Regions from separate parts of the Thiomicrospira sp. S5 genome, predicted to be linked through region 3. Evidence: predicted binding sites of a transcription regulator. Region 3 holds the regulator's gene; each other region holds the start of a gene.
What was found. Region 3 encodes HrcA, which represses chaperone genes, less so after heat shock. Its sites were predicted from a motif close to TTAGCACTCNNNNNNNNNGAGTGCTAA; they were not measured.
Positions count from the first base shown of each region.

Region 1 (3,284 bases), 530 kb from region 3:
GAAAGAGCAGGGTATCGAGCTGGTGATTGTGTCTTCCGGTGCGGTTGCGGAAGGGATGCAGCGTTTGGGTTGGACCAAGCGGCCGTCCGAAATCAATGAGTTGCAGGCCGCCGCCGCAGTCGGGCAGATGGGGTTGGTGCAGGCTTATGAATCCGAGTTTGCGAAAAATGGTATCCGCACCGCGCAGATTCTGATGACGCACGATGACCTGTCGAATCGTGCCCGTTACCTCAATGCCTCCAATACCATTCAAACTCTGTTGGAGCACCATGTGGTGCCGATTATCAACGAAAACGATACTGTCGTGACCGATGAGATTCGTTTTGGCGATAACGATACCTTGGCCGCTCTGACCGCGAACCTGGTGTCGGCAGATGTGTTGGTGATTCTGACCGACCAAAACGGATTGTATAACGATAATCCGCGCACCAATCCACACGCTACGCTGATTTCGGAAGCGGAAGTCAGCCGTAAAGATATCGAAGCCATGGCCAGTCCGGAAGGCGGAAGTCTCGGAAAAGGTGGTATGTACACCAAAGTGATGGCGGCGAAACGCGCGGCGCGTTCGGGGACGGCGACGTTTATTGCGTCGGGTCGGGAAGAGAATATTTTGCCGCGGTTGCAGGCCGGAGAGAATCTTGGCACCTTGTTGATTCCGGATTTGGAGCCTTTAACCGCACGTAAGCGCTGGTTGGCCGGGCATCTTCAGGCCAAAGGGCAGTTGGTGTTGGACGACGGCGCGGTAAAAGCGTTGCAATCTTCCGGCCGAAGCTTGTTGCCGATCGGTGTCAAAGCGATCGACGGCGAATTTCAGCGCGGTGAGATGGTGATTTGCGTCAATGAAAAAAACCAGGAAGTGGCGCGGGGGTTGGTCAATTATCCTTATCATGAGGCCGAGAAAATCATCGGTCATCCATCATCGGACATTACCGATTTGCTTGGCTATTCGGAAGGCGAGTTTTTAATTCATTGCGATAATCTGGTCCTAGTGGATTAAGCCGCCATTCACATTCGGTCGAAATATCTCTTCTCATAAAAACGCCCAGGCCTGGGCGTTTTTTGTTTTTTACGGAAATTTTCCGCTCCATTCCTTGAAAAAAAAATAACTGCCCCCATAAGGCTTGACAGTGACAAACCGATTTATAAAATAATTAGCACTCTATATGGTAGAGTGCTAATTATTGAAAACTTAGTAATCTAGTACCCTCATTTATCAAATGTTTAGGAGAATCCTATGAAAATTAAACCGTTGCATGACCGTGTGGTCGTTCGTCAAGTTGAAGAGCAAAAAGAAACGGCCGGTGGCATTCTGCTACCTGGTTCCGCTCAAGAAAAAGAAAACATGGGCGAAGTGGTCGCTGTTGGGCCTGGTAAGGCCGCCGATAATGGTTCCATTATCGCGATGACGGTCAAGGTTGGCGACAAAGTGATGTTCGGTCAATATTCCGGTCAGGAAGTGAAAGACGAAGACGGGCAAGCTTTGAAAGTGATGCGTGAAGACGACATCATCGCAATCGTTGAGTAATTTAAGCATTATTGAAACGTTTTAATAGAAGGATTTGAAAGATGGCAAAAGACGTAAGATTGGGCCTAGACGCCCGCGAAAAAATGGTAGAAGGGATCAATGTCCTGGCGGATGCGGTTAAAGTAACCTTGGGGCCAAAAGGCCGTAACGTGGTTCTTGAAAAATCATTCGGTGCCCCAACCGTCACCAAAGATGGTGTCTCCGTTGCACGTGAAATCGAATTGGAAGACAAGTTCATGAACATGGGTGCGCAAATGGTGAAGGAAGTTTCTTCTCAAACCAACGACGTGGCCGGTGATGGTACCACCACGGCGACCGTTTTGGCACAGTCCATCGTTCGTGAAGGGATGAAATCGGTTGCGGCCGGTATGAACCCGATGGATTTGAACCGTGGTATCCACAAAGCAGTGGAAGCGGTTGTTGAAGAAATTCAAAAAATGTCCGTACCGTGTACGACAACCGATTCGATTGCACAGGTTGGAACTATCTCGGCCAACTCCGATGCGTCGGTTGGTAAGATGATCGCCGATGCCATGGAAAAAGTATCGACCGAAGGTGTGATCACCGTTGAAGAAGGTTCTTCATTGCACGACGAACTGGTTGTGGTTGAGGGGATGGAATTCGATCGCGGTTACCTATCACCTTACTTTGTGACCAATCAGGAAAAAATGGTTGCGGAGCTGGAAAACCCATACATCCTGCTACACGACAAAAAAATCTCCAACATCCGTGATTTGTTGCCTACCTTGGAAGCGGTTTCCAAAGCCGGTCGTCCATTATTGATCATTGCGGAAGACGTTGATGGTGAAGCCTTGGCGACATTGGTTATCAACAACATGCGCGGTATCGTGAAAGCCACGGCCATCAAAGCGCCTGGCTTCGGTGAGCGTCGTAAAGCCATGCTTCAGGATATGGCGGTCTTGACCGGTGGTACCGTGATTTCCGAAGAAGTCGGTTTGACCTTAGACAACGTGACTTTGGACATGTTGGGTGAAACCAAGTCTGCGGTCGTTGGTAAAGACAGCACGAAGTTGATCGACGGTGCCGGTTCAAAAGAAGACATCGATGCACGTTGTGCGCAAATCCGCTCTCAAGTGGAAAACACCACATCCGATTACGATAAAGAGAAGCTGCAAGAACGTTTGGCGAAATTGTCCGGCGGTGTTGCGGTGATCAAGCTAGGTGCCGCGACTGAAGTCGAAATGAAAGAGAAGAAAGATCGTGTTGACGATGCGCTTCACGCGACTCGTGCCGCGGTTCAAGAAGGGATCGTAGCCGGTGGTGGTGTGGCCTTGGTTCGCGCCCGTTCTAAAGTGAAAGTGAAAGGTGATAACGACGAGCAACAAGTCGGTATCGAAATCGCTTTGCGTGCTATGGAAGAACCAATGCGTCAAATCGCGGCCAACTGTGGTCTGGAAGGTTCCGTTATCGTCAATAAAGTAATGGAATCCGACGGAAACATGGGCTTCGATGCCGCTTCTGAAACCTATGTCGATATGCTGGAAGCCGGTATCATCGATCCGGCGAAAGTCACGCGTTCGGCCTTGCAAAACGCCGCTTCCGTAGCTGGTTTGGTCTTGACGACCGGTGCGGCGATTGCCGATCTGCCTGCGAAAGACGGTGGTGCAGCCGATGCGGCGGCGGCAGCGGCCGGAATGGGAGGCATGGGCGGCATGATGTAATTTTTCGCCTAGGGCGTTCAAATTTCAGCGATAACCGCGTTGGGTTTGAACTTCCAGTGCTCATGGACTTAAATGTC
Region 1 covers NZ_CP014470.1:2,479,241-2,482,524, reverse strand. Annotated here, with positions in the region: gene proB (glutamate 5-kinase) at 1-997, shown strand, start outside; gene AYJ59_RS11505 (co-chaperone GroES) at 1,235-1,525, shown strand; gene groL (chaperonin GroEL) at 1,567-3,207, shown strand.
Region 1: a site for HrcA is predicted at 1,152-1,178, ahead of AYJ59_RS11505 (co-chaperone GroES). Genes of this name have one in related genera too.

Region 2 (3,284 bases), 1.1 Mb from region 3:
TTCCGAGTTTGCCTTGCACGTACGCGCCATTCTCGGCCTGCCGATTCCCAATATCACTCAGCACGGCCCATCGGCTTCCAGCGTGATTTTGCCGACCGGGCAATCCACCCAAACCCGCTTTTCCGGTCTGGAAAACGCGCTGGCGGAACCGGACACCCAACTGCGTCTGTTCGGCAAACCGGAAATCGCCGGACGCCGCCGCATGGGGGTTGCCCTAGCACGCGGCGAAACCATTGAAGAGGCCATCGAAAAAGCCAAACGGGCCGCCTCTGCGGTGCAGGTAGATTTTTAACGCCCCCTCCCCAGCAACCAAACCGTTATCTCAATCTCGCTGTGAACCTTGGCGGTTCACGGCCTTCCATTTTAGTCCCGACAGAACCCTAAACTAAAACCTGCCATTTTTTTGGCAATCGCTTTTCACCCCCACTTTTTTCCACAAAAATTGCCAGGCCTGGCCGTTTTTAAAAAACGAAATAACGTTAATATTCAACCGGTTAAGTTAAAAATGACTTTTGTGGCACGCTCTCTGCTGAACAATTCCCAACACGACAACGCATCGCTCAGCAACACAATATGAATAAGGGCGGATGTGACTTTCATTTGCACACAGGAGTTGAACCATGACAACCAACCACAATATGGCGACCGAAGTAAAAGCCCCGATTCTTCAGGAATACAACAAAAACCCAAATGCGGAATCCCACTTGGCGGACAACCCGAGCAAAACCATCCTATTGCTGTTGCAAGGCGTGGTCGATAAAGGCAACCTGGCCAAAGTCTGCCACCAGAGCAATGCTCTGGTTGAAAAAGGGTTCCACCTGGGCCGCATGACCACCATCCTGGACGCCCTGCGTGACCGTTTAAGCTTGACACAAAACAGCCCGCTGGCGTTCGATCTGGATGAACTTTACCGCTATGCGGACAAATCAATCCAAGAAGCGGTTTTTGAAAAAGACACCTTTTATTTGGACAGTGCCATTGAAATTCTGACTGAAGTCCGTGACGCCTGGCTGGAAATGATGCAACAATCCGGTCAAGTCGCGATGGACGACTAACCCCAGTTTCACCCATCGGCCGAAGTCTTATTCGGCCGTTTTAACCCTTCCAAACCGACTTTAATGTCCCTTTAGCACTCGCCAAGCACGGCAGCCTCCAACAGCCCATACACACCCAACACATAACTTTAATAGTTAAAAACAAGTTTATGTTTTTAAAGAATATTAATCTTTTAATATTTTGGTCATTTTTTGTCAAAAAACATTAGCACTCTCTTGACTTGACTGCTAAAAAAAGTGTAGTATGATGACATTAATGATTAAACCGAATACACAAGGAGAAAGCGCATGACAAATCAACTGATTCCGTTCGCGAATAATCTTACTCCTGGCCAGAACCTTGAAAGCTATTTGAGAACCGTTCAGACCATACCGCAATTGTCGGCTGAGGAAGAAAGAACGCTCGCGGAACAATTGTATTATCAGCAGGACCTGGAAGCGGCTCGCCAGCTGATTCTGTCCTCTCTACGCTATGTGGTGCCGATTGCCCGTTCGTACAAAGGGTACGGCTTGCCGCTGGGTGACATTATTCAAGAAGGCAACATTGGCTTGATGAAAGCGGTGAAACGCTTTAATCCGGCTGAGAATGTCCGCTTAATGACCTTTGCCGTACATTGGGTACGCGCCGAAATCAATGAATACGTGATTCGTAACTGGCGTATCGTCAAAACCGCCACCACCAAAGCGCAGCGCAAACTGTTCTTTAAACTGCGCAGCACGAAAAAATCGTTGGAATGGTTCGGTGATAAAGACGCCGACGCCGTGGCAGAAGAACTCGGCGTGACCCGTAAAGACGTACTGGAAATGGAAACCCGCCTGTATGGACAGGACATGTCCGTTGATTTGCCGTCCGACGATGACGAGTCACCGGCAAAGAATTATCCGGTACTGGTCAGCCCGGAACTGGATCCGGAAACGCAACTGGTAAACGAATCCCAAGCGGATTATGAGCTGAGCCAGATGAAACAAGCGTTGCTGAGCCTGGACGAACGTAGCCGCGACATTCTGCAACAACGCTGGTTAAGCGAAAGCAAAACCGGCCTAAAAGAATTGTCGGAAAAATACGGCGTGTCCATGGAACGCATCCGCCAAATCGAACAACAGGCGATGAAAAAACTGCGCTCCAATATGGTCTTCGGCTAAATTCACTTCAGACCCACAAACCAAAACGGCGCTTTTCAGCGCCGTTTTTTATTGCCGCCCCATATCAAATGCCGAGTCAATCGCTTAACTCCGCGACATACGACTGTTCCGTCAATACCATCCGAAAAGCATGCTCGGCGTTGGGCGGTACCGTCACCGCATTCTGCAACACATTCCCCGCTTCGACACACAGCATTTTCGGCCAGGCCTGGTCATTCATGTCGGCAAAACCTTTGATGATTTCCGGCCCCGGGTTCCACACCACCGACGATACGGCCGATTCTTTTTCAATGCGTATGCAGCGGTTATAACCCGGATCCCGAATCATTACCGGCTCCATCTGATCGATGAAGACCGAGTCAATCGGCGGCTGAATTTTAAGCGGTGCGGTTTGGAAATAACTTTCGGCGTAAGTAAGCTTGTCAAAACACTCACTGCCCTGTAGCCCGTCAACCACAACCTCCGGCGCATTCGACACCGAAAAATAAGTATGCAGCGCTTCGGTAATATCGACCGGCTGGTCGCTCAAATTATGCGTCGTCAAAGACAATGCCAGAGACTCCCCGATGGTGACCGTCAATTGCAGTTCAAAAGCGTGCGGCCATAATGCCAAAGTGTCGGGCGACGATGCTGTAGTCAACACCAGCTCGGTTTGTGTCGGCGACACGGCGGAAACCGATGCCAGCTCCCAGACTTGGTTACGCACGAACCCGTGGGCCGGCAACCCCGGTTTATCGGCCTGCCCGAACCACGGCCAGCAAACTGGAATACCGCCACGGACCGGCTTTTCGCCACTGTAAACCGCGGACTCCGACACCCAAAACCAATCTTGCTGGGAGGTTGCTTCCGACAAAGGCGTGAAGCTCAGCACACTGGCGCCGTGTGTCGTCAATAAAGCGTTTGCAGCCGCATTCCTCACTTCCACCATCACCAAACCGTCTTGGCGGTAAAAGCGTACGCCTTCCACGGAAAACGTTTGTTGCAATGCTTCGACACTCTGCATGGTCACTCCTTAAGGACGGTTAGGAAAGGTCTGATTGACTCAACGGTACTCGGTCAGGGTTCTTTCCAAAAGTGCCGGCGGAT
Region 2 covers NZ_CP014470.1:259,121-262,404, reverse strand. Annotated here, with positions in the region: gene purT (formate-dependent phosphoribosylglycinamide formyltransferase) at 1-292, shown strand, start outside; gene AYJ59_RS01175 (flagellar export chaperone FliS) at 621-1,055, shown strand; gene rpoH (RNA polymerase sigma factor RpoH) at 1,344-2,198, shown strand; gene AYJ59_RS01165 (D-hexose-6-phosphate mutarotase) at 2,275-3,201, opposite strand; gene aroB (3-dehydroquinate synthase) at 3,241-3,284, opposite strand, start outside.
Region 2: a site for HrcA is predicted at 1,261-1,287, ahead of rpoH (RNA polymerase sigma factor RpoH). Genes of this name have one in related genera too.

Region 3 (3,284 bases):
CGTAAAGTTTTTTGTGTTAGCTTCTATATAGGGGGCGCCTAAGATTATTCAAGGGCGGCATCGAAAGTTTTTTCGTATTTTTTCGCCCTTGGCCGTTTACCGCTTATTGCGCCACCACAACACGCGCCGGACGCACCAGACGCTCGTTCAGAACATAGCCTTTCTGGAAGACTTCAATCACCGATTGCGATTCGTGATCCGGTGACGGCACCATGGTCATGGCTTCGTGCAATTGCGGGTCGAACTTCTCGCCCGCCGGGTCCACGCGCTCCACATTGAACTTCTGCATCACGTCCAGGAATTGCTTGAATGTCATATCCAAGCCTTCACGGATGCTGTCCGCGGAGGCATCATCTTTCGATGCCGCGTCCAAGCCCATTTCCATGGAATCCAATACCGGCAGCAATTCGCCAACGAATTTTTCCAACGCAAATTTATGCGCGTTTTCCACGTCCAAACGGGTACGACGTTTTAAGTTTTCCATATCGGCCAGGGTGCGCAGCGCCAACTCTTTTTGCGCATCGGCTTCTTTTTTGGCCTCGTCCAACATCGCTTCCAGGTCATGTTCGACGGCGTCTTCGGCTTGGTGGGTTTCTTCGGAAACACCGTCTTCCACCGTTGGAATGTGTTCTTCGTTCAGTTCTGCCTTGTTTTCAGACATAAAAATCTCCAGAAGTTGATAACTGTAAAATCAGGGGGTTTATAAGGACGCTTTTCAGGGTTTCAAGCGCCCGAAATGAATTTTTTGCATTAAATTTTGTGAAGACGATTCGGGACGGTGTCGTTCCGCGCAATCCCGAAAACGACCAGGCCTGGTCGTTTTGGATGATTCCGTGTTGATCACTTATTGAGTAGGGAGCTGAGAATCCGTGCGGTCATATCGACACGCGGCACGATTTTATCGTACGGCATTCGGCTCGGCCCGACCACACCCAGCACGCCCATCACTTCACCGTCACGCTCGTAAGGCGTGGTGATGACGCTGCAGTTCTGATAACTTTCATTGCCGCATTCCTGGCCGATAAAAACTTGAACGCCCTTGGCCTGCATGCTTTTATTGAGCAGATTGAGCATATCGGAATGCTCTTCGAAGGATTGAAACAAGGCGCGCAGCTTTTCGGCATCGGCCAGTTCGTCGTAATTCAACAGATTGGTCTGACCGGAAATAAAATACGGCATGCCCTGTTTCATTTTGTCGTCAATGACTTCGTCGGTGGCTTCGACAATCGACACCATCAGCTGGTCCATGGTTTTGCGCAACTCGTCCATGCGCTGCACCAGCAGTTGTTTGACTTCATACAGGTGACGGCCGGCAAAATGCGCGTTCAGGTAGTTGCCCGCCTGTTCCAAATGCGAGGCCGACACCGGCTCGTCGAATTCGATGACCCGGTTTTGAACATCCAAGTCGTTCAGCACCAGCACCACCAAAGCGCGCTTGTCGTTCAAACGCACAAAGTCGATATGGCGCAAGACTTCCTGTTCTTGGTTCGGCAGCATAACCAGACTCGCCATGCCCGTCAAGCCGGACAAAATCTGCGAGGCGGAACCCAGCAGCTCTTCCTGAGTTTGCGCTTTATCGAAGCCTTGTTCGATTTGCTTCATCGACGAGGCATTCAACGGCTGCACCGTCAGGATCGAATCCACAAACACCCGGAAGCCGTGCTCGGTGGGTACGCGTCCCGCGGAGGTGTGCGGCGAATGAATCAGCCCCATCCTTTCCAGGTCTGCCATGACATTACGAATGGTGGCGGAACTGACCGAAACGTCCGGCATTTTCGCCAGCACGGATGACCCGACGGGCCGTCCCTCATTCAGGTATAATGCCATTAAGTGTTTGAAAAGCAGTTGTGATCGTTCATTCAAGTTCATACAGCGCAGCGACACTCGTCATTCTTTAACGGATGTTAGGCAAAAATAGTACTTGCTTAACGTAAAATGATGCTTAATATTCTAGCTCATAAATTGGACTCAAAAGCATTATGGGTATAAAACGGAAATTTTCAAGAGGCGGATGACGACCAACGACTGTCAACCCGCTCGACGAAGGATATAACGCATGTTCAGTAAAATCGGAATTTTCGCCAAATACAACGGCATTCAGTCCTGGGAAGTGATTGATAAGCTGATTCTGTACTTTCAGGAAAAAGACAAGCGCGTGTTGCTGGATCAACGCTCCTGCTCGGATTTTCCCATTGACCGTTACGGCATTGAACGCCTGGAACGTTCCGAACTGCTGGAAACCATCGATTTCGCGATTGTCGTCGGCGGCGATGGCACCTTTCTCGACGTGGCGCGTTCCATCGTCAATTACAACATTCCGATTCTCGGCATCAACCTCGGACGCCTGGGTTTTTTGACCGACGTGTCGCCCGACACCATGCTCGATACCCTGGACGAAGTTTTGGCCGATGATTACCAGTGTGAAGAACGTACCCTCCTGAAAGTCGTCATCAAAAAAGACGGCGAAACCCTGTTTGAAGAAGTGGCCTTTAACGATGTGGTGTTGCACAAAAACGATTCGCCGCGCATGATTGAATTCGAAACCTTCGTCGACAACCGTTTTTTGAACAGTCAGCGTTCCGACGGCCTGATCGTGTCCACGCCGACCGGCTCCACCGCCTACTCCCTATCCGCCGGCGGCCCGATTGTCGATGCCGGTTTGAACGTCATTTCACTGGTGTCCATCAACCCGCATACCATGAGTAACCGCCCGGTGGTGGTGTCCGGCGACAGTGAAATTCTGATTCGCCCGCACGCCAACTGCTGCGGCGTCGCGTCCATCATCTGCGACGGCCAACGCTCCTTCCAATTCATGGCGCACTACGAAACCATCGTGACGCGCCACCCCAACTTCATTAAAATGGTCCACCCGAAAAGCCACGACCATTACGAACTGTTAAGAGCCAAACTCAACTGGGGACAAAAGCTGTAAACGCGCCGTCTCAGGCACCGAGCAACTTAGGAGCGACATGTTACAAGAACTGACCATTCAAAACCTGGCCTTGATTGAAAAACTGCACCTGAATTTCGAATCCGGTTTCACCACCCTGACGGGGGAAACCGGTGCCGGGAAATCCATTTTGCTGGACGGCCTCGGCCTGGCATTGGGCGAACGTGCCGACAGTGCCCTGGTTCGCCACGGCACCCCCAAGGCCGACATCACCGCCGATTTCGACATCACCGAATTGCCGGACGTCCAAAACTGGCTGGCCGAAAACGAACTGGATGAAGACAACACCTGTCTGTTGCGCCGCACCCTCACGGCGGAAGGCCGCTCCAAAGCG
Region 3 covers NZ_CP014470.1:1,950,841-1,954,124, forward strand. Annotated here, with positions in the region: gene grpE (nucleotide exchange factor GrpE) at 104-661, opposite strand; gene hrcA (heat-inducible transcriptional repressor HrcA) at 841-1,869, opposite strand; gene AYJ59_RS09035 (NAD(+) kinase) at 2,057-2,932, shown strand; gene recN (DNA repair protein RecN) at 2,970-3,284, shown strand, end outside.